3 regions of the Psychrobium sp. 1_MG-2023 genome follow, and region 1 is predicted to be linked to each of the others. Evidence: predicted binding sites of a transcription regulator. Region 1 holds the regulator's gene; each other region holds the start of a gene.
What was found. Region 1 encodes sigma-54, which starts transcription at its own class of promoters, with help from an activator protein. Its sites were predicted from a motif close to GTTGGCACGNNNNTNGNNT; they were not measured.
Positions count from the first base shown of each region.

Region 1 (7,719 bases):
TAATGGGCTCATCGGTGAATATTATTACAGGTGATTATTCACGTGGTGCTGCTGGCTTTTGGGTGGAAAATGGCGTTATTCAATACCCTGTCCATGAAATCACCATTGCAGGCAACCTCAATGATATGTATAAAAATATCGTTGCAATATCTGGCGATGTTGATGAACGAAAGAGTACCTTATGTGGCTCAATCCTACTGGAAGAAATGAAGGTGGCTGGTAACTAAACCACCTTGAACCAGTGCGTTATATAGCCCGAGTTATCAATTGATAACTCGGGCTTTTTTGTTAACTACGGCGTATAAACTAAAGTCGCTGTACCGAGGAAGGCAAAAATACCCACGACGTCAGTAATCGTGGTTAACACGACCCCTCCAGCCAGCGCTGGGTCGATTTTAAGGCGCCTCATAACAAGTGGTATTAATACACCGGAAAGGCCAGCAGCAGTCATATTAGCTAACATTGCAAAGGCAATGACGAGGCCAAGTTTGATGTCTCCTTGCCATAATGCAACGACAACGGAGAGTATGAGTGCCCAAATAAGCCCATTGAGAGCACCGATCGCGAGCTCTTTGCCAATGAGCCATCGTTTATTACGATCACCAATGTGACCAAGTGCCATACCGCGAATAATTAAGGTCAATGTTTGATTTCCAGCGATACCACCCATACTTGGTACCAAGGTGTTCAATATAGCCAGAATTGCCATTTGCGCAAGAATAGGCTCAAACATATTACTAACAGCAACAGCAGCGAGTGCTGTTAGTAAGTTAATACCAAGCCACACTGAACGTTTTTGAGTACTTTTAATAACAGGAGCGAAGGTATCTTCTTCATCATCTAAACCCGCCATACTCATCATGGAATGCTCTGCGTCTTCACGAATGATGTCAACAACATCATCAATGGTGATCCGGCCCAGAAGTTTTCCTTCACCATCAATAACTGGTGCCGAAACCCAGTCATGTCGCTCAAATTGCTGTGCGACTTCAGTATCTTCCATTGTTGCAGGGATGGCTTCTAGGGTGCGATCCATGATTTGGGACACTGTCATTATCGGGTTAGATGTAATTAAGGTTGATAGCGTAACACCACCTAACAATGTATCTTCTTTATCAACAACGTAGAGCATGTCGGTCGCTTCAGGCAACTCACCTTTAAGACGAAGGTAACGTAAAACTACATCAAGATTTACATCAGGGCGCAAGGTGACTGTATCTGTGTTCATGATACTGCCGGCAGTATCTTCTTCGTAGGCCATTGCCGCCTCAACTCGGTGGCGGTCTTGCGCATCCATCGCTTCAAGTACTTGCTGGTAGATGCTATCAGGTAAAGTACGTAAAACTTCGGTTAAGTCATCGGTGTCCATAGTCTCGGCAGCTGCCGCAAGCTGGTGAGCTTGCATCTGCCGAACAATGCTTTTTTGTACATCCTCTGAAAGCTCTTCTAGGATGTCACCCTGATCATCATGGTCAACAAGTTGCCATAACACCTGACGAGTTTTATAAGGACTAGATTCAAGTAAAAGCGCAACGTCACAAGCGGGTAGATCCATCAATATTTGTCGCACATGAACAAACATACCACTGCTGAGGGCTTTTTCTACCTCATCGAAGCGTTGGTTTGAGAATTCTTGTTTAACAACTGTCTCTGGCATTGGCTTTCGCTTTTATTTCATATTGATTAAGGATAAATTGATTTTTATAAAATTAACGTTAACTCAGTTTTAATCGATTTTTGTTATGTCTTGGCTTTACGAAACATCTCACGGTGGTGAATCTGGATATTGTGCTTTTTGTGAGAAAAGTTTTTAGCTAATTGTTGCGCAATATAAACACTGCGATGTTGCCCGCCAGTACAGCCAATCGCTATTGTGAGGTAACTGCGATTATTTTTTTCTAAGTGAGGCAGCCAAGTATCAATAAAAGTAGTGAGTTGTTCTTCAAGTTGATTCACTAGAGGCTCCGCAGCTAAATACTGTTGTACTGGCGCATCAAGCCCTGTGAGTGGACGCAACTCTGGTTCCCAATGGGGGTTAGGTAAAAAGCGAACATCGAATACAAAATCGACATCTCGTGGCAGACCATATTTAAAACCAAATGATTCAAATACTAATACCAGCTCGCTATCGGTATTGCCAAGAATACGCTCTTTAATCAAGTCACTTAATTGATATATTGTTAACTCACCAGTATCAATCTTTAAGTCGGCTACTTCTGCAAGTTGACGTAATAATGATTTTTCTTCTTTAACCGCTTCAGATAGCGTCATGCACTGTTTGGTTAGCGGGTGCAGGCGTCTGGTCTCACTGTATCGTTTGATTAACGTGGTGCTGGGTGCATCAAGGAAAACTATCTCTAAATCACAGCTTGCTGATAATTGCTCGATTAATTGGCTCAGCTCTGATTGCGTACTAGGAATGTTTCGTACATCAAGACTCACCGCAACAGGTTGCTCCATCTCCTTCATGCTATCGATAAACGAATGCAGCAAGTTCATTGGTAAGTTATCAACGCAGTAATAGCCTAAATCTTCTAATACACGTAAAGCGACACTCTTTCCCGAGCCTGACGTTCCGCTAATGATAGTTAATTTCAATCGAGCATCCATGATGGTTATCTTGTTAATGTTCTTATTTTAGGGGGTTTGTATTTATTTGCAATGAGATAGCAAAGACTTAGCAACAAAAAAGCCTAGCAATGCTAGGCTTTAGAGTGACACTTTAGACTAAAGAATCTAGTGTCGTTGTAATTTTTCTTTGTGTTTGATCACTTGTCGATCAAGTTTATTGATCATTGAGTCGATCGCGGCATACATGTCTTCGTGAGTGGAGGTAGCAAATACTTCCCCGCCGTTTAGGTGAAGTGTTGCTTCTGCAATTTGTTGGAGTTTTTCTACGTTTAAAACAACATGTACGTTATTAATATGTTCGAAGTGGCGCTCTAATTTACTAAATTTTGTGTGCACATAGTCGTGAAGTGATTCTGTAATAGCTACGTGGTGTCCAGTTAAATTAATTTGCATAAAATGCATCCTCCATTTGGTGAGCTTAAATTAAGCTCTTTCTTTGATTGGAAGGTGGGATTGATAACGCATCACGATATTTTGCAATGGTTCTTCTTGCTACTTTAATCCCTTGTTCCGCTAACAAATCTACAATTTTACTATCGCTTAATGGTTTCTTTGGGCTCTCAGCCGCCACTAGTTTTTTGATAATGGCACGAATCGCAGTTGATGAACATTCACCGCCATTCTCAGTGCTAACGTGGCTTGAAAAAAAGTATTTTAATTCAAAAATACCACGTGGCGTATGCATATACTTTTGTGTGGTTACACGAGAGATAGTTGATTCGTGCATTTCCACTGCTTCAGCGACATCATTTAAAACCAATGGTTTCATCGCTTCTTCGCCGTATTCAAAAAAACCTCTCTGTTGCATTACAATACAATTTGCTACCTTTAGCAAGGTGTCATTTCGGCTTTCTAAACTTTTAATAAACCACTTGGCCTCTTGTAAGTGACCTCGAATAAACTGGGTATCTCCACTGCTCTTACTGGTTTTACTCAGCGCCGCATACTCAGCATTGACCTGAATTTTTGGCATGCAATCTGGGTTTAACTCAACAATCCAGCGTCCTTTTACCTTTTTAACCGATACATCTGGAATAACATATTCATCTTTTTCTTTGATGATAGTACTACCAGGGTGCGGGTTTAGAGTTTGAATCAATCGGATAGCTTCAGCGAGTTGTGCTTCTTTTAATTTGGTTTTTTTAGCAAGCGTGCGGTAATCCCGAGTTGCTAATAACTCCATATAACCTTCAACTAAAAGAATGGCTTCATCTCGCCATGGCGTATCTTCTGCAAGGCGCTTTAATTGAATGGCTAAGCATTCACTTGGGCTGCGTGCTGCTACGCCAATTGGATCAAAGTGTTGGATACGTTTTAATACTGCTTCAACTTCATCTAATTCAATTTCAGGATCGGCCATAGCTGTCAGAATATCTTCACAGTCTTGTGATAGGTATCCAGACTCTTCAACAGCATCAATAATGGCCGTTGCAATTGCTCGATCATTATCGCTAAAAGGCGTTAAATTAGCTTGCCACAACAGGTGATCTTGTAAATTCTCAGTGGTTTCCCCTTGATAAACGAAATCACTTTCAGGTCCTGCTGTCGATGACGCTACCGGTGCCGCTGGGCCAGCAGAGATGTAGTCATCCCAAGTTGTGTCTGTTGGCAGATCGTCGCTGATACTTTGCTTGTCCAGAGCTTCAGAAGTATCAATGGTACTAGAGTCATTGCTGTCAAAGTCATTACTGTCGTTATTGGCTTCTAGCGTACTTGATGAGTCATATTCATGCCCTGCGCCATTATCGTCAGCTTTTGTGTTGGCTTCATTTCCCTCGAAGTTCTCTTCGACCTCGAGTAAAGGATTGCTATCCAACGCTTCTTGGATCTCATTTTGAAGATCGAGAGTTGAAAGTTGCAGCAGCCTAATCGCTTGTTGCAACTGTGGGGTCATTGTAAGCGATTGGCCTAATTTTAACTGTAATGAAGCTTTCATTTAAATCCGTTATCTTGAATGTGCTAAAAGGAAGAGAGCACAAAATTATTTTTATCGTATAGTCTAACTATAGTCTGAATTGCTCTCCGAGATAAACATCTCTGACCGTTTGATTTGATAATATGTCATCTGGTTGGCCTTGTGCAATCATTTCACCATGACTAACAATATAAGCAAATTCACAAACATCTAACGTTTCTCGTACGTTATGGTCAGTGATCAGCACTCCTAAGCCACGTTGCTTTAATTGTTCAATGATTTGTTTTATATCAATCACTGAGATAGGGTCAACGCCAGCAAAGGGTTCATCTAATAAAATGAATTCAGGGTCAGCAGCAAGCGCTCGAGCGATCTCTACACGACGTCTTTCTCCACCAGAGAGGGCCATTCCTAAACTGTTTCTAATGTGCTGGATATGGAATTCTTCTAACAAACTCTCTAGCTTCTCAACTCGTTGAGCTTTATTAAGATCTTTACGAGTTTGTAGGATCGCCATGATGTTATCGTAAACGGATAGCTTTCTGAAAATTGATGACTCTTGTGGCAAATAGCCAATGCCTTGTCGTGCACGCTGGTGCATTGGCATTAATGTAATGTCGTTACCGCCAATAGTCACCTGGCCACTATCGCTTGGCACTAGACCAACTACCATATAGAAAGTTGTTGTTTTACCGGCACCGTTTGGGCCTAATAATCCGACGATTTGCCCTTTAGCGACTTCTAATGACACGTCCTTAACGACTTGGCGTCCAGAGTAGTTCTTTGCTAAATGCTGTGCTCTCAATGTACTCATGGTTTAATTTTTACTTTCATTTGGCTGGAGGATTGTGGTTACTTGGTCTTTTTTGTTTGCATTGCGATCAGCGTTTAAAAGCTGTCTGACCATATCGTAACTAATCGTATCGCCTTTAACGACATTTTTGCCCCAAGTTAATTGAGCGCTACGGTTGAGTTTAATGATATTAGTACCGCGCTCAAATCGGATCTCTTTGGCTTGGGCAGAAATATTATTCCCATCGCCGACTCGTTGTGAGAAGCGTGCTGGCCTACCAATTAATACCATAAGCTCAACACCATGCTCTCCATGATTGTATACTTCTAAGCGATCGGCAGTAATTTCAATTGACCCTTGCTTAATGGTGACATTACCTTTGTACACCGCAATATTTTTTGCTAAATCAATATACTGGTTATCGGCGTTGATTGATGCTTGTTGTTTAAAGTCATCAGATAATGCCGTGGCGGTGTTACTAGTCAGTAGTGCTAATAGAAAAAAAGCACTAGCTTTGAGTGTTTTCATAGATTGCCTGTATATTTTTAATAATTTCAAATTGTTGTTCATTAAAGCTGGCACGTAAGCCTAAGCCTTCAATTTTGTATTTATGACCGATTATCTCTATCGCACTGTCACTCTCAATTAACATATTGTTCAAGTTGAGATTCAGCCGTGCTGCTTTGATTTGCTGAACTTTTTCTTCGGGATTAATCGCGCTAATAATAACATCTTTTTCTAACACAACGCGGTCCTGCTGGTTAAATGTGCCTCGAGAGGCATTTATTTTCCAACGCGCGCCACCGTTTTTGGGGTAAATTATGTAGCTGGGGTTAATTAAGACGGTTACATCCTGCTCATAATGCTTCATTTCATCAGCATGTACTAACGATGATAAGTAACCTTGCCCATTAAATTGACGTAATGTCATATCTGTTGCTGTAAAGTCAGGTAAGTATTGACTAGCGACTTCAGCTTGCTTGGGCTTGGTGACCGACCAGAATGGATTCCAAAAGAATAAAATACATGAAATAAAGAATAGGCCAATTAATATCGTGGCTCGATTCATACACTCATCCCTTTAGCTTGAGCTAAGATCCCTTGACTGGCTAAAATTAAATCACTCACTTCACGCACAGCGCCAAAGCCCCCTTTAGTGAAAGTGACATAGTCACAATTTTGCAATAACGCTGGGTGAGCATCGTTTACCGCAACGCCCAATCCACAATCGTCCATCACAGGCTTATCAACCATATCATCACCTATATAAGCCACTTGATTTGGAGCGAGCGAAAATTGCTTTAACAACGCTTGGTAAGCAACATATTTATCTGCTTGTCCTTGATAAATATGCTTAACACCTAAGCTCGTCATTCTATTCTCAACGATGGTTGATTTACGTCCGGTGATAATAGCGACATCAATACCAGCGTTTATCAGAGACTTGACTCCAAAACCATCTTTGGTGTGAAAAGCTTTAAGCTCTTCACCGTCATTACCAAGGTAAATTCTACCATCAGAGAAGACGCCATCTACATCACAAATCAATAGTTTAATTTCGGCAGCCTGAATCCAAGCTGACTCAGCTATTTCACCATAGAGAGTAGGTACTGTTTTCATTTAAACGACTCCAGCTTTTAGCATGTCTAACATATTTAGCGCACCGATAGGCTTACCATCTTCAAGGATAAATAGGCCATTAATATTACGCTCTTCCATCAATTTTAGTGCACTTGCTGCAAGCAAGTTACCATCTAGTGTGACGGGGTCATTGGTCATCACTTGGCTTATCGGCGTATGGTGGAAATCTAATTTATGATCTAGCGTACGGCGCAAGTCACCATCGGTAAATAGTCCGATCAATTCCCCATCATCATTTACAACGCCAGTCATGCCCAAGCCTTTATTAGATACTTCTAGCAGCGCATGACTTATTGTTGTGTCTGGTGTGACCAACGGTAGCTGCTTGCCTGTATGGGCAACATCTAAAACGCGTAAGAGTAATTTCCGTCCTAATGCGCCACCTGGGTGAGATAATGCGAAGTCGTCAGCAGTAAAGCCTTTTGCTTGTAAGAGCGCAACCGCTAATGCATCGCCCATTGCTAAGGTGGCTGTCGTACTCGATGTTGGCGCTAACCCTAAAGGGCAGGCTTCTTTTGACACTGCAATACACAAGTGCACTTGAGATAGCTTTGCCATTGAAGAGGTTGGATTTCCAGTCATTGAAATCACAGGAACGCCAATACGTTCCATAACAGGGTAGAGAGTTAAAATTTCACTGGACGCCCCTGAGTTTGAGATCGACAAGACAACATCGTCGGCGGTGATCATACCTAGATCGCCATGACTCGCTTCACCTGGGTGGACAAAAAAGGCCGGT
Region 1 covers NZ_JAUYVJ010000008.1:72,262-79,980, reverse strand. The annotation lists gene pmbA (metalloprotease PmbA) at 1-227, shown strand, start outside; gene mgtE (magnesium transporter) at 293-1,657, opposite strand; gene rapZ (RNase adapter RapZ) at 1,741-2,598, opposite strand; gene hpf (ribosome hibernation promoting factor) at 2,737-3,024, opposite strand; gene Q8W26_RS06040 (RNA polymerase factor sigma-54) at 3,050-4,567, opposite strand; gene lptB (LPS export ABC transporter ATP-binding protein) at 4,635-5,360, opposite strand; gene lptA (lipopolysaccharide transport periplasmic protein LptA) at 5,364-5,867, opposite strand; gene lptC (LPS export ABC transporter periplasmic protein LptC) at 5,848-6,408, opposite strand; gene kdsC (3-deoxy-manno-octulosonate-8-phosphatase KdsC) at 6,405-6,959, opposite strand; gene Q8W26_RS06015 (KpsF/GutQ family sugar-phosphate isomerase) at 6,960-7,719, opposite strand, start outside.

Region 2 (7,719 bases), on a different contig from region 1:
GCTAATGCAGCTATCGCTGCTTGCGGCTTAACGCCAATATGACGGGCGGCTGCAATCGCCATTAAGCCATTGTGAACATTATGTTTGCCGATCTCAGACCAATTAACGATACCTTGTGATTGCCCTTCAAATAACACTTCAAAACTTGAACCATCGCTGGTTAATAAGTTAAATGACCAATCCGCTTTAGGGCCAAGTTGTTGCTGTTCACTCCAACACCCCATTTCAAGTACTTCGTCAATGACCTTATCGTTTTGTGGGGTAACCACTAAACCGTTACTTGGCACCATACGTAATAAGTGATGAAATTGACGCTGAATAGCGGCTAAGTCAGGGAAAATATCCGCATGATCATACTCAAGGTTATTCACCACTAATGTTCTTGGTCGGTAGTGCACAAATTTAGAGCGCTTATCGAAAAACGCGCTATCGTATTCATCAGCTTCGACCACAAAAAATGGCGCATCACCTAATCGCGCAGAGACTCCGAGACATTGCGGAACACCGCCAATTAAGAAGCCCGGCGCTTGTCCTGTCTGATCTAAAATCCACGCCACCATGCTGGCGGTGGTCGTTTTGCCATGGGTTCCAGATAAAGCAATAACCCAGCGATCTTTTAATAGGTTTTCAAGCAACCACTGCGGTCCAGATGTATAAGGAATATTACGGTCAAGGACATGCTCGACACAGGGATTACCACGGCTCATCGCATTACCGATAACCACTAAATCAGGAACAGGGTCTAATTGGCTCGGGTCATACCCTTCAATTAGCCCAATACCACTCTCTTCGAGTTGAGTACTCATTGGCGGATAGACATTGGCATCACTGCCCGTCACTTTAAAGCCCAACTCTCGGGCTAGAATAGCAATACCACCCATAAAGGTGCCGCAAATTCCCAAAATATGAATATGTTTCATCTAAACTGCTCTGCGCTGATCGTTTTTATAATCGCATCATACCAACTAAAGCCGCATGATGCATTTTTCTCTGAGTGCTCGACTTGTTACTTTGAACACCCTGCGAGATTTTAATTGAAATACATGACTCTATCATGAACAAAAAAAGCCACTTACAACCTGTAAGTGGCAATCACCTTAACTAGCTTCTACTAGTGAGCAGCGAAAAACAGCTTAATTAGCTTTAAGAGACACAAACTCAGGGTAAGCATCCACACCACAATCTGCGATGTCCATACCTAAATACTCTTCTTCTTCAGTAACGCGAATACCAATAGTTTTCTTAAGAGCAAACCACACCACAAAACTCGTTGAAAATACCCATGCGAAGATTATCGCAGCACCCGATAGTTGCCCTACAAAAGTCGCATCAGCGTTACTAAACGGTACGAGTAATAGACCAAATAAGCCAGCGATGCCATGTACTGAAACCGCACCCACTGGGTCATCAAATTTCAGTTTATCTAATGCAACAATAGAGAACACCACTAAACCACCTGCTAATAAGCCAATTAATGCTGCAACAGGTAACGAAGGTGATAGCGGATCAGCGGTGATAGCAACTAACCCGGCTAACGCACCATTTAAAATCATCGTTAAATCAGCCTTACCCCATAGGAAGCGACAAACTAATAACGCACTGATTGCGCCAACGGCCGCCGCCGAGTTAGTGTTTACAAAGATTTTAGCCACTGAACTCGCATTTTCAGCATCTGATACCATCAGCTGAGAACCACCGTTAAAGCCAAACCACCCCATCCATAAGATAAATGTACCTAAGGTTGCCATTGGTAAGTTTGACCCTGGAATTGGGTTTACTTCACCGTTTTTACCGTATTTACCTTTACGCGCCCCCAGTAATAACACACCAGCAACCGCCGCGGCTGCGCCAGCCATATGCACAATACCCGAACCAGCAAAGTCAACGAAGCCTAGCTCTGAAACGAAACCACCACCCCAAGTCCAGTAACCTTCCATTGGGTAAATAAAGCCTGTTAGTACCACTGAAAATAATAAGAATGACCAGAGCTTCATCCGCTCAGCAACAGCCCCTGACACAATCGACATTGCAGTTGCAACAAAGACCACTTGGAAAAAGAAGTCAGATTCTAACGCATGATCAGCATCTGCCGCCTGTGTACCAATAAACCCTGCAATGCTCGGGATTAAGCCACCTTCAACATTATCAACGTACATAATGTTATAGCCGACCAATAAAAACATAGTACAAGAGATTGCATACAAACAAATATTCTTGGTAAGTATTTCAGTCGTATTTTTAGAACGAACTAAACCCGCTTCTAACATGGCAAATCCTGCAGCCATCCACATAACCAATGCACCCGAGATTAAAAAATAAAATGTATCTAGTGCAAACCGTAACTCTGATACCGTAGTACCTAGTTTCGCTAATTCTTCCATTAGTGTTCCCCTTAACCTTGATAATTCAACTTTAACGACAGTTAAAGTGCTTCTAAATCTGTTTCACCCGTACGAATACGTACTGTTTGCTCTAAATCGGTGACAAATATTTTTCCATCTCCAATCTTTCCCGTATGAGCCGCATTCGTTATGGCTTCAATAATTAGCTCTACCTGCTCTTGACGACATGCAATCTCAATTTTTACTTTCGGTAAAAAGTCCACTTGATACTCTGCGCCGCGATAAAGTTCGGTATGGCCTTTTTGACGGCCAAAGCCTCTAATTTCAGATACGGTTAAACCATCGACCCCGATATCAGAAATCGCCATACGTACATCATCTAGTTTGAATGGTTTGATAATGGCATTGATCATTTTCATTGAAACGTTCCTCTCAGTAATATTCAGCACCCGATGAATGCCGTTGATAAGAAGAGAGTTACAAATGACGTACCAAAAATATAAGTCGCTGTTTGTATGGTGAAAGTTGTTTTTGTTTCAGCGATAGGAATGTAAACGTGCACCAATTGTGCGCAAGTAAATTAATAATTGCGCCAAAAGAGCTCATGAGAAAAGGAGCAAAGTATTCTGCTTAAATGATTATAAAGAGAGTAAATATTGGTGTGCTTGTCTTAGCTGATGTTGATTAAACACTTTAACGCCATGTGCGCGTAATAATGTTGTTGTAACCCCCTGACCAACAATGAGTTTATTGGTAAATTCTCCATCATAAACCTCACTACTGCCACAAGAAGGGCTTCGCTCGGTTAAAATTGCCACTTTTATATCGTATTGTTGACACAATGATAAGGCGATATGCGCGCCTTTAATAAAATAATCGGTAACATCGTCACCTTGTTTATCCATGACACGATTACGTTGCTCAATAACGCCTTGACTATCACCTGCAATAATTTCAGCAGGGAGCCGTGGAATAGCCATTCCAGCATCAACCTCAGGACATACAGCAATAACGCGCCCTTGTGTTTTCCATTGCATAATGAGCTGTTCCGGCTCAGTAATGACTTGCCCGTCATAACGTACTTTGCGCCCTAATAAACACGCACTTATTAATATTTTTTCCATCATCATAACCATTGGGTAATAAAAAAGCCGTTAAATTACTTTAACGGCTTTTACGGTCATTAGCTAAGTTAGTTTAGACTAGCTTGCCATGACACTGTTTGTATTTCTTACCTGAGCCACATGGACAAGGTTCGTTACGACCCACTTTGTCATGCTCGCGCATTACAGCGCCTTGTGGTTTAGCTTCTTGTTCAGACTGAGCACTTGCATCATCATGTTGATAATTCATCTCAACATTTTCACTTTGTCGGCGTTGCTCTTCCATTTCTTGCACATCTTCAGGTGCTTGAATTTGGATCTTACTTAACAATACAACCACGTCAGTTTTTAGCGACTCTAATAGGTCTTGGAATAACTCAAACGACTCACGCTTAAATTCCTGCTTAGGATTCTTTTGCGCATAGCCACGTAAGTGAATACCTTGACGAAGGTGATCCATCGCTGCTAAGTGTTCTTTCCATAAACCATCAAGTGTTTGCAGCATAACTGCTTTTTCGAATTGACGTAATGCGTCAGCACCAACAACCTCTTCTTTTTCTTTGTACGATTGCTCAACAGTTTCGATGATCTTTTCACGAAGGTTTTCTTCATGCAGACTTTCGTCTTCTTTTAACATCGTTGCGATTGGCATATCGATTAGGAAGTCGTTGCGTAAACGCTCTTCCAGGCCTTCAACATCCCACTGCTCTTCCAATGATTGGAACGGAATATATTGAGTCACTGTATTATCAACAACATCTTTACGGATGTTGTTGATTGTTTCAGAAATATCAGCTTCATCCATTAGCTCATTACGCTGCTCGTAAATCACTTTACGTTGATCATTGGCAACATCATCATACTCAAGCAATTGCTTACGCATATCAAAGTTACGACCTTCAACTTTACGTTGTGCATTTTCAATTGCGCGGTTTACCCATGGATGTTCAATGGCTTCGCCATGTTCCATACCTAGCTTTTTCATCATCACGGTCATACGCTCAGAAGCAAAGATACGCATGAGGCTGTCTTCCATCGATAGATAGAAGCGAGATGCACCCGCGTCACCCTGACGACCCGCACGACCACGTAGCTGGTTGTCGATACGACGTGACTCATGACGCTCAGTACCAAGAATATATAAACCACCTGCGGCTAACACTTTGTCGTGTTGAACCTGCCAATCGGCTTTAATATTATCGATTTGCTCTTGGGTTGGGTTGGTTAGCTTATCAACCTTAGTTTGCCAGTTACCACCTAACATGATATCGGTACCACGACCGGCCATATTAGTGGCGATAGTGACACTGCCAATCTCACCTGCAGAAGCAATAATCTCAGCTTCTTTTTGGTGGAACTTAGCATTAAGTACATTGTGCTTAATTTTTTCTTTCTTTAGCAGCTGTGCTAAATATTCAGACGACTCAATTGAAATAGTACCAACAAGGGCCGGTTGGCCTCGTTCTTGACACTCTTTAATATCGGCAATAATCGCTTCATACTTTTCTTGCGTAGACATGTAAATCAAGTCAGCCATGTCATTACGGACCATTGGACGGTTTGTTGGGATTACCACCGTATCAAGACCGTAAATGTGCTGGAACTCAAATGCTTCAGTGTCCGCGGTTCCCGTCATTCCCGATAACTTCTCATAAATACGGAAGTAATTTTGGAATGTAATAGATGCAAGTGTCTGGTTTTCGTTTTGAATGTCAACTTTTTCGCGTGCTTCAATTGCTTGATGTAAACCTTCAGACCAACGACGACCTGGCATCGTACGACCTGTATGCTCATCAACGATAATGATCTCACCATCTTTAACAATGTAATCAACATCGCGCTCAAACAACACATGAGCACGTAGCGCTGCATTCACATGGTGTAATAAGCTAATATTACCCGCTGAGAATAATGAGTCATGCTCATCCATTAAATTATTTTGTTGTAATAACTCCTCAACAAAAATCTGACCTGTCTCAGTTAAATGGACTTGCTTGGCTTTTTCATCGACCGTGTAGTGGCCATCGCCAGTGTATTCTTCAGTGTCTTCTTCGTCTTGTTTTTGCAATTGTGGGATAATCGCATCGATTTGACGGTAAAGCTCAGAACTATCTTCTGCCGCACCAGAAATAATTAATGGTGTACGCGCTTCATCGATTAGAATCGAGTCAACCTCATCAATAATCGCAAAGTGTAATGGACGTTGCACACGTTCACTTGGCGAGAACGCCATGTTGTCACGTAGGTAATCGAAACCAAACTCATTGTTAGTACCGTACGTGATATCACAACCATAAGCGTGTTGTTTCTGCTCATGAGATAGACCGGAGATAGCATTACCTACAGTCATTCCTAAGAATTCAAATAATGGACGGTTCCAATCGGCATCACGTGTTGCTAGGTAATCATTCACGGTAATCACGTGAACACCTTTACCTGATAGAGCGTTTAGGTAGGCAGGCAATGTCGCCGTTAAGGTTTTACCTTCACCAGTACGCATCTCAGCAATACGGCCTGATTGTAATACCATGCCACCGATAAGCTGAGCGTCAAAGTGACGCATTTCAAATACACGCTTACTCGCTTCGCGAACAACGGCAAAAGCTTCTGGAAGAATATCGTCGATTGAACGACCCGCTTCAAGCTGCTCTCTAAAGTAGGCAGTTTTCTGTTTAAGTTCGTCATCAGAAAGGGCTTCTATTTCTTTCTCTAACTCATTAACTAAGGCAACAACTTTACGTAGTTTCTTTAACGTACGATCATTTTTGCTGCCAAATATCGAAGTAAAAATCTTTGTTAACATCTAATTGGCCATTTCTTGTGATTGCACCAGTGTGCAAATATAAATTATTGACTAAAATCGGAGCTTATTATTATAGATTTGATAAAGATAAGATAGCCCTAAAGCTATCTTATTAAGAATATTAAGTGAATTTTTTTGCTTATCGGTAGATATACTTACGCGGATTGACCTGTTTATCGCGATTTAACACTTCATAATGAACGTGAGCACCCGTCGAACGACCTGTGTTCCCCATTTCAGCCACAATCTCTCCTTTGGCAACCACATCCCCAATATTAACTGCCACTGACTTAGCGTGCCCATAGCGAGTCTTCAAACCAGCACCATGGTCGATTTCAACGAGTAAACCGTAGCCTGAACGTTCACCAGCCCAACTTACAACACCAGCACCCGTCGCAAAAATAGCATCGCCATCTTTACCCGCATAATCCACGCCTTTGTGCATTGTTAGGCGGCCATTGAAAGGGTCATTACGCATCCCATACATTGACGACATCCAACCACGTTTAATTGGCTTACCCTGAATACGGCTGTCATCATCGATTTCATGGTTAAGCATCACAACCTCAAGCAAGTCTAATTGCTCTTGTTGTGTATCAAGGTGATCTAAAAAGGCGTCCATTTGGCTAAATAACGCCGCAAGCTCAGAGTCTTCACTGATTTTATGAAATTGCTCAGGGCCACCAACGGCTGGCAGTTGCGAAAAATCAAACTCACTGTAGTCTGCCGTTTTGGCAAGCCGTTCACCAAGTGCATCCATTCGATTCATTCGAGCGGTTAATGTACCCATTCGCTGAGCTAATACGGCTAGTTGTGCTTGAGTATCTTGCTTTAACTGGGTCACTTGTTGCTGCTGAGCAGCAATACCTACAGATTTTTCTGTAATTTTGTTGGCAAGGAGCGATGGACCCACATAGAAATGATACGTAAAATAACCGCATGCAGCTAATAGCAGCGATTGTAATAATACAAAGCCTGCAAGGCCCGAGCGCGTAATATTAACGTGAGCTAACGCTTTAGCCTCTTTTACTTGTTCTGTTTGTTTGTTGCCTGTTACACTCATATCTATTCTCTTTCGTTCACACTATATTGGTGCATTATGAATCAACGCCATACTCCAGATTCCATTCACCATTTAATGACTTCGAAGTCAGGAAAGTTAGCAAAAATACAACAGAAAGCATCCCAATTACAAGTAATTAACTTGTTTTTAACAACTCATTTATTACCGGACAGTGAAAATTACTGTCGAGTAGCCAATTTGCGTCAAGGTGTTCTCGTGATTGAAGTCGCATCCGGCGTATGGTCTACGCGGCTATTACAACTTAAAGAACACTTCTTATTACAGATCCGCCAACAGTTGATTCCAAATTTAGCTAATATCGAAATCAAGGTTAATCCGCAGCTGTTTGTTACTAAACCAGCCCCTAAACCGAATAGCCGTGAGATTTCAGCGCAAACAGCCGAACAC
Region 2 covers NZ_JAUYVJ010000016.1:43,647-51,365, reverse strand. The annotation lists gene mpl (UDP-N-acetylmuramate:L-alanyl-gamma-D-glutamyl-meso-diaminopimelate ligase) at 1-920, opposite strand, end outside; gene Q8W26_RS09970 (ammonium transporter) at 1,134-2,381, opposite strand; gene Q8W26_RS09965 (P-II family nitrogen regulator) at 2,423-2,761, opposite strand; gene Q8W26_RS09960 (DUF523 domain-containing protein) at 2,981-3,466, opposite strand; gene secA (preprotein translocase subunit SecA) at 3,540-6,248, opposite strand; gene Q8W26_RS09950 (M23 family metallopeptidase) at 6,388-7,311, opposite strand; gene Q8W26_RS09945 (DUF721 domain-containing protein) at 7,348-7,719, shown strand, end outside.
Region 2: Q8W26_RS09965 (P-II family nitrogen regulator) is a predicted target of sigma-54. The motif match lies at 2,820-2,838, and genes of this name have one in related genera.

Region 3 (7,719 bases), on a different contig from region 1:
CATTTATCTAACGACCACTAATGGAGTATTGTAATAAAGAAAGCCGCATAAATGCGGCCAATTATAAACGATAGGAGAGATTATCGTTAATTTTTTACTAATCGATCTTGGTCGATATAGTTAAATGTGACATAAGATGCTTCATCAAGATATGGGTCTAAATCAAGCCCTTTCTTGGGTAGGTCATCTAATGATTTAACCTGCTCTAATCCTTGCGCTTTGCGACGCAAGTTTGCGCGAAGTAAAGCTGTTTGTTCTTTCTTATCGCGCTCAGCAATTCGCACACTTTCAACAAGGCTTATCGATTTCTTATCTTTTTCAGCGTGGTACTTTTCAATATCAGTTGCCATAAATTGAAACTCTTGCTCAGCAGCGATACGTTGCAAGTGTTTTTGCTTCAGCGGCTCAAACATCTGTTTAGAAATATCACTTAATGGCTGATATTTAGCTTTTGCTACACTGTCCCATGGCAAAGTATTATCTGCCACTACTTCACCAAATTCATCGGCCACAATAGGTGTAGGGAATGAAATATCAGGAATAACCCCTTTATTTTGTGTACTGCCACCGTTGATTCGATAGAATTTCTGTATAGTGTATTGAATGAAACCAATCGGCTTTTCATAAAAATCGAAGATTTTACTCAACGAGCGATGTTGTTGTACTGTCCCTTTACCGAAGGTTTGTTCCCCTAAAACAATCGCACGGCCATAATCTTGTAAGGCAGCAGCGAAAATTTCTGAAGCTGAAGCACTATAACGATTAACAAGGACCGATACTGGACCATCATAAAAGGTTGTAGTGTCTGGGTCATATTTTACATCAACACGGCTATTGCCACTTTTAATTTGAACAATTGGGCCTTCATCAATGAATAACCCACTTAAAGCAGCGGCTTCAGTTAGTGCACCACCACCGTTGTTTCTTAAGTCAACGACAATGCCTTCGACTTGTTGTTCTTTTAATTCAGTGATCAATTTTTTAACATCTTGAGTTAAATTAACGTAGAAACTAGGAATTGATATGACCCCTAATTTACGCCCTTTAAACTCTGGTAATTGAGACTCAAACACTTCAGATTTAGCTTGACGATCTTCGAGTTTGATTTTATCACGAACAATAGATACAACTTGGGGTTTACTTGCGCCACCGGCGGTACCTGAAATTATTTCTAATTTAACTGTCGAACCTTTTGGCCCTTTAATTAAATCAACAACATCATCTAATCGCCAGCCAATCACATCGACAATTTCGCCATTACCCTGGCCCACTCCGATAATTTTATCATCAGGAGAAAGCTGTTCACTTTTATCCGCAGGACCACCTGCCACTAGATTTGTAATGGTTGTGTAATCATCACGAGATTGCAGCATTGCACCAATGCCTTCAAGAGACAAACTCATCTCAACCTGAAAACGTTCAGCATTTCTTGGTGATAAGTAACTTGTATGCGGGTCGATAGCGCGAGCGAACGAATTCATGAAGACTTGATAAACATCTTCACTTTGTGTCTGAGTAATTCGCTTTAATGCATTATTGTATCGTTTAGCCAATACTTTACTAATTTCTGGCCATTCTTTACCAGCCAGCTTGAGGTTTAACGCATCATACTTAACACGTTGACGCCATAGCTCTTGCAACTCAGCTTTAGTTAGCACCCATTGCGCATCTTCTCGGTCATATTGATACTCATCGTCAATGGTAAAGTCCATTGGCTTATCAAGTAACGATAAAGCATATGTAAAACGTTCAAAACTACGTTGTAGTTGTAGTTGGAAGATTTCGTAAACTGGGGCAACTTGCCCAGTCTTTAACATGTCATCGTATTGCTTATCGTATTGAGCAAAAGACTCGATGTCACCTTTGGTGAATAAGCTCTTGTTAAAATCAAGACTCTCAAAGTAGCGTTTAGCAATCTTAGATGAGAACTGATCATTAAGATCAATTGACTTAAAATGGGTGCGTGTAAATAAGCCAGTCATCCGAGTCGTGGATACTTTATGTTGTGGCTCTGGATGTAGCTGAGGTATTTTATCTACTGTCAATTTTGCATCGAGTGCAAAAGCACTTGCTGACAAGCAAAAAGGTAAAATACCCAACGTTATACGATTCAACATAAAAGTCTCCTATGACTCGTTTTTTATTAAGCTAGCTAAGCCAAGGTTATGCCTTGGCTAAAATCTGGTCTAGCTTGACTTTTACAACCATACCCGAAGTAAGCTGTACTTTTACATCAGACTTCGCAATATCAACGATAGTTCCGTTCATCGGTGTTTTTGCAACAGTAACTAACACTTTTTGGTCAATTTTTAACGCTGACACATCTTCAACTTTAACACCAGTTTCCACTTTTGTCGCTTTAGCAGGCTTGCTAGAACGCGCTTTTGTAGCAACTTTAGCACGTGCAGGCTTAGCTTTACGTGGTTTATCAGTCGACTCCGCCGGCTTTTTAGCGGCTTCACGCTGCTTCGCTTTAGCTTGGCTTTCAGCCAATGTTTGCTGGGCGTGCTCAATATGCTCTTGTGTTAATTCATCACCTAGGTTGCCATCTAAGTCAACACGCTTAGCGCCTGCCTTAATGCAACGTAAGTAACGCCAGCTAGTGGTATAGTGACGAATCGCACCACGTAGTTGGGTTTTACTCACTCGCTCATCTTCAGCAAGGCGTTCACTTAATTCTTGGAATAAGCCAATTTTAAGTGGTTTCGCTTCGCCTTTAAGGCTGAAACATTGTGGGAACTGCTCGGCTAATAAAGCGATGATCGCTTTGTTATCAGTAAGTTTAGCTGTACTATTCATTTATTCTTCCGAGTTTACTTCAAATTCTTCAATTAAAAATGTTACAAAATGTTCGATGAGATCGTCATCGAGCTCTAGTAGCCCTGGTTGATACTGCCAATAGGGCCAAATGGCTTCAAGCATTTCACGAAACAGATTGACATCTATATTCGGGTCAATAACTTGATAGAGTTTATGATAAATTCTATTAATATTATCTGCGGCTAGGGCCTCTTCACCTTCCCACTCACCAACTTCATTGGCTTCAAATAGAAATTCATGAATATCTACAACATCATACATAGCGCATTATTTTCCTAAAACAAACTAACATCAAGTGCTATTAATTATACATTATGGCTAATGACACTCGACTAGATGATGATTTAATACATCAACTATCATTTCAAGTCCTTGCTGATCAGCAGCATCAAAGCGATCTTTAACCGGACTATCAATATCAAGGACACCGATTATTTCATCGTTAACGACCAACGGGATGACAATCTCGGACTCAGAAGCAGCATCGCAAGCAATATGGCCAGGGAACTGATGAACATCGGCAACACGTTGGGTCATGCCAGTAGTAACAGCTGCTCCGCAAACGCCTTTGTTTAAAGGGATACGATAGCAGGCAACATTACCTTGGAACGGTCCTAAAACTAACTGCTCATCTTTTAAAAAATAAAAGCCAACCCAATTAATGGTTGAAAGCGATTGATTTAGCAATGCACCGACATTAGAAAGAACAGCGACAGCATCAAACTCATTGTCGATAAGCGCGTTAACTTGGCGTGAAAGTAATGGGTAATCTATACTCAATGATCTACTCAATTCTTTAGGCGAACTAATAATAATGGCTGGCTACTATACCTGACTTGGATTAAATGAAAAGAGTAATTGTCAGGCAAAACAGCCTCATTGTTCACATTTGCTACAATTATGTCCTTTAACATTGTGAAGGAGCCGATAATTGTCGGTTATTTATCGTATCAACAGCAACTATATTACCGTAATAACTAAAGCTTGTTATAATCCACTTATTCCCTAGCAATAAGCAATTTTCGATGAATAAGCACCTGCCACAATCTTTTCTGGATCTCATTTCAGTCGATCTCCCTGACCACTTAATACTTGAAGACTTAGTTGAAGCCTGTCATCGCTCTCTTCGTTTTAGTATACGTGTTAATACATTAAAAATTTCAACGGACGCCTTTATTGAACTAATGCAACCTTTTGGTTGGACATTTGAGTCGATCCCATGGTGTAGTGAAGGTTTTTGGGTCGAATTAAACACCTCAACTGTTGCTCCAGGACGATTACCCGAACATTTTTCAGGCTTGTTCTATATTCAAGAAGCCAGCTCTATGTTGCCGCCTGTGGCGCTATTTAATGCCATGAATCAACGTGATGAATTTAACACTGTGCTTGATCTAGCAGCAGCACCGGGTTCAAAAACAACACAAATTGCTGCCCTTATGAATAATCAAGGCTTATTGGTCGCTAATGAATTTTCCTCAAGTCGTATAAAAGCATTGCACAGCAATCTAACTCGCCTTGGTATTACCAACACGCTAATTAGCCACTTCGACGGTTCCGTGCATGGTGACTATTTAGAGAATTCATTTGACGCTATCTTACTTGACGCCCCCTGTAGTGGTGAAGGTACCGTCCGGAAGGACCCCGATGCATTCAAAAACTGGACCAGAGCGCACATTGATGAAGTGTCGACGCTGCAAAAACAGCTAATAAAGTCAGCATTTATGGCGTTAAAGCCAGGTGGTCAATTGGTTTACTCAACATGCGCACTGAACTGTATTGAAAATCAAGGAGTATGCCAATACCTACTAGATGAATTTCCCGAGCAAGTTGACGTCGTTAGCCTACATGAGTTATTTCCCAATGCCCTAGCGAGCTGCACCGAGCAAGGTTATTTACATATTTGGCCACAAATTTATGATAGTGAAGGCTTTTTTATCGCAAAATTCATCAAAAAAGGTTCAACTGAACTCAGCTCTCAACCAGCGTTTAAAAGCAAACTTCCTTATAAGGAGCTCACAGAAAAACAACTTAAGGATTTGACGCCTCCCCTGATGGCTCACTTAAAGATGGATTTCCTTGAACATGGCCAGCTTTACCAACGTGATAAAGAAATCTGGTTTTTCCCAAAGAACAGTCAGCTGTTGCTAAGCAATATGCGGTTTGTGAGACATGGCGTTAAGCTACTCGATATAAAACCAAAGCAATTTGTGATCTGTCACGATGCACTTACAGCCTTTGGACTGGATGGCTTACCCCTGACACGAGATCAGGTTGTACAGTTTTACAGGGGGCAAGACTTAGCCATTGAAAACTCAAATAAAGCCAAGGGAGAAGTTAGATTAACCTATCAAGGTCAATGTATTGGCTTAGGGAAGTGGGTCGGAAATAAAGTTAAAAACAAATTACCAAGGCAGTTAGTCAACGACAACGTTGCAATTTAAACGCAATAAAACGGGGGAAGTTAAATATTTCAACTACACTAAACAGAGTAGAGCAAAGGCTCTGACTGGTTTAGACACGATTCTTTAACCCTTCCCCTAAGCTCGGAACAACTGGAATAGTTCCGGGCTCTTTTTATTGCTATACAAACTTAAATTTGTATTTAACGCGCATCAACTACAGTTTGACCGATAGGTGCGAAACTTAGCATAGCTAGTTTTAAATGTTGAATACCAAAAGGAATACCAATAATCGTAACAAAACAAGCAACAGCATGTAATATATGGCCTATAGCCAACCAGATACCAAATAGTAAGAACCAAATTATGTTACCCACTGTTCCTAAGCTTCCAGTACCAATATCACGACGCTTTGTAACATATTGACGATCATCAATGTCTCGACCGAATGGCCAGAATGAAAGCTGAGCGATAACGAAACAAGAGCGCGCAAATGGGATGCCGACAATTGTAATACAGGCAATAATACCAGCGAGGACCCACATCAGTCCCATCACTAAACCACCACAAATAAACCAAGCTACATTAAATAATAATCGTAAAACACTCATAGTTACCTCATAATCATAAATTCACTATTTATAAAGCAACCTTCAAGCCAATAATTAAAGAGGCTATAAAACAACAATTTAAACTAAAACAAGATAAACAACCTCACACCCATCTGGTTAATAAAACCATTTTATAATTTATTTGGCCAACTTAACTTTAGTTATACTTATACCCTGCGACTGAGAGACGCTCACGCAATGGACTAAGTTGTGTTTCATAATGCTTCCAGCGCTTTGATGAACTCTGATACATCGGTTGTCTCACTTGCCAACGGCTAGGTGTATTAACCGCTCTTTGCGTTGTATGATACTGCATACATTGCGAATCCCACTCAAGTCCGACAAATTCAAGTAAGCCCCGTGTAACTCCTTCTTGATCTGAGATTAACGATTCGTACCTTAATTCAAAGATATCAAGTGGTAGCACACGTTGCCAATGACTCATCATTCGATCATGATCTAAAAAGTAATCGCCAAATGCATTAAGATCAACTGAGAAATCATTGACTAAGCTAAACATTTCAATGTAACAAGAGAGTCCTATATCAAGAGGATCGCGCTTACAATAAACAATTTTTGCTTTAGGAAAAATTGCAGCGATGAGGCCTAAATACATAAAATTCATTGGAAGTTTGTCAGTAAAAAAAGTTTCCTTATCAATCCCAGCGCTCCTGACATTATCACAATAATCCTTTAGCGCTTTGTTTAAGGCTTGCTCAGTCAGCGCTCTCACATCATCATGCTCGCTCCCTAACACTTGTTTAGATAATTTGGGAATAACAGTTAACTCCCCGCAACCAAAAACATTTTCATGGGAAGCTAGAATTTGCTCAGCCAATGTTGTGCCTGACCTTGGCATACCAATAATAAATACTGGCGTTAAATCACACACATCCCCCTTGGCAATATTCTCAAACAAGGGCTTGTTAAACGCATTGATAATACGATTACACAGCTGACGATTAAATTCTGCGTTGTATTCGCCTTTGAATGACTTCTGTGCCAAACAGCTAGTCTTAAAATGCACAAATGCTTTGTCATATTGCCCTACACTATCAAAATATTTTCCTAGCCCATTATTGAGTTTGGCCTTATCTTCAGCATTTAGCGATGTATCTCTAGCAACTCTCACCGCAGTATTGATTAGTTCGCTCTGTGGGGTAAAGCTTTTAATCGAAATTATGTTCGCTAATGAACGAACGTGCTCAGGTTCAATCGCCAACACACGTAGATAGAATGTAATCGCATCCTCAAATTTGCCTAATTCTTCACTCGTGATCCCTGCACCATGCAGCGCCTTAATGTGATTTGGTTGGATTGCTAGCGTGTTTTTATACCAGTGTAAAGACTCTTGATAATCGCGCGCTTCTTTGAGCGCTTGAGCTAAATTAAACAGACCGTAATCTACCTTCGGCGCTAACTCAACGACCTGACGATATACTTTGATTGCTTTTTTTAATTGCTCATTATCCACTAATATATTGGCTAAGGTATTTAGTGTATCAATATGATTAGGTCCACGTCGTATCCCCTCTTCTAATACCTGTTGCGCCTTAGCAGACTTGCCAATGGCAAGATAAACTTGAGCCAAATGGTTATAGGCACGAATGTCGTCAGGCTCAATGGTGATAGAACGTTCAATGAGCGTCACCGCTTGCATTGAATGGCCATTTTGCTGGGCCATCAGTCCCAAATAATGTAGCGCTTGTGGGTGCTTTGGATTGACTCGTAATACAGCATGATAAGCATCATGCGCTTTTTTCATCTCACCTTGCTTATGAAGGTTCAACGCATTTTCAACGATTGTATTCATTTACTCTTTGCAATAACAGGTGTGATTTTTAATCTCGGCTTTATTTATGAGTCAATCAATACCACAGTGTTTGCCA
Region 3 covers NZ_JAUYVJ010000005.1:166,535-174,253, forward strand. The annotation lists gene prc (carboxy terminal-processing peptidase) at 87-2,114, opposite strand; gene proQ (RNA chaperone ProQ) at 2,164-2,799, opposite strand; gene Q8W26_RS04360 (hypothetical protein) at 2,800-3,081, opposite strand; gene Q8W26_RS04365 (GAF domain-containing protein) at 3,139-3,600, opposite strand; gene rsmF (16S rRNA (cytosine(1407)-C(5))-methyltransferase RsmF) at 3,846-5,261, shown strand; gene Q8W26_RS04375 (YccF domain-containing protein) at 5,423-5,830, opposite strand; gene Q8W26_RS04380 (sulfotransferase) at 5,988-7,643, opposite strand; gene Q8W26_RS04385 (PepSY-associated TM helix domain-containing protein) at 7,665-7,719, shown strand, end outside.
Region 3: Q8W26_RS04375 (YccF domain-containing protein) is a predicted target of sigma-54. The motif match lies at 5,864-5,882, and genes of this name have one in related genera.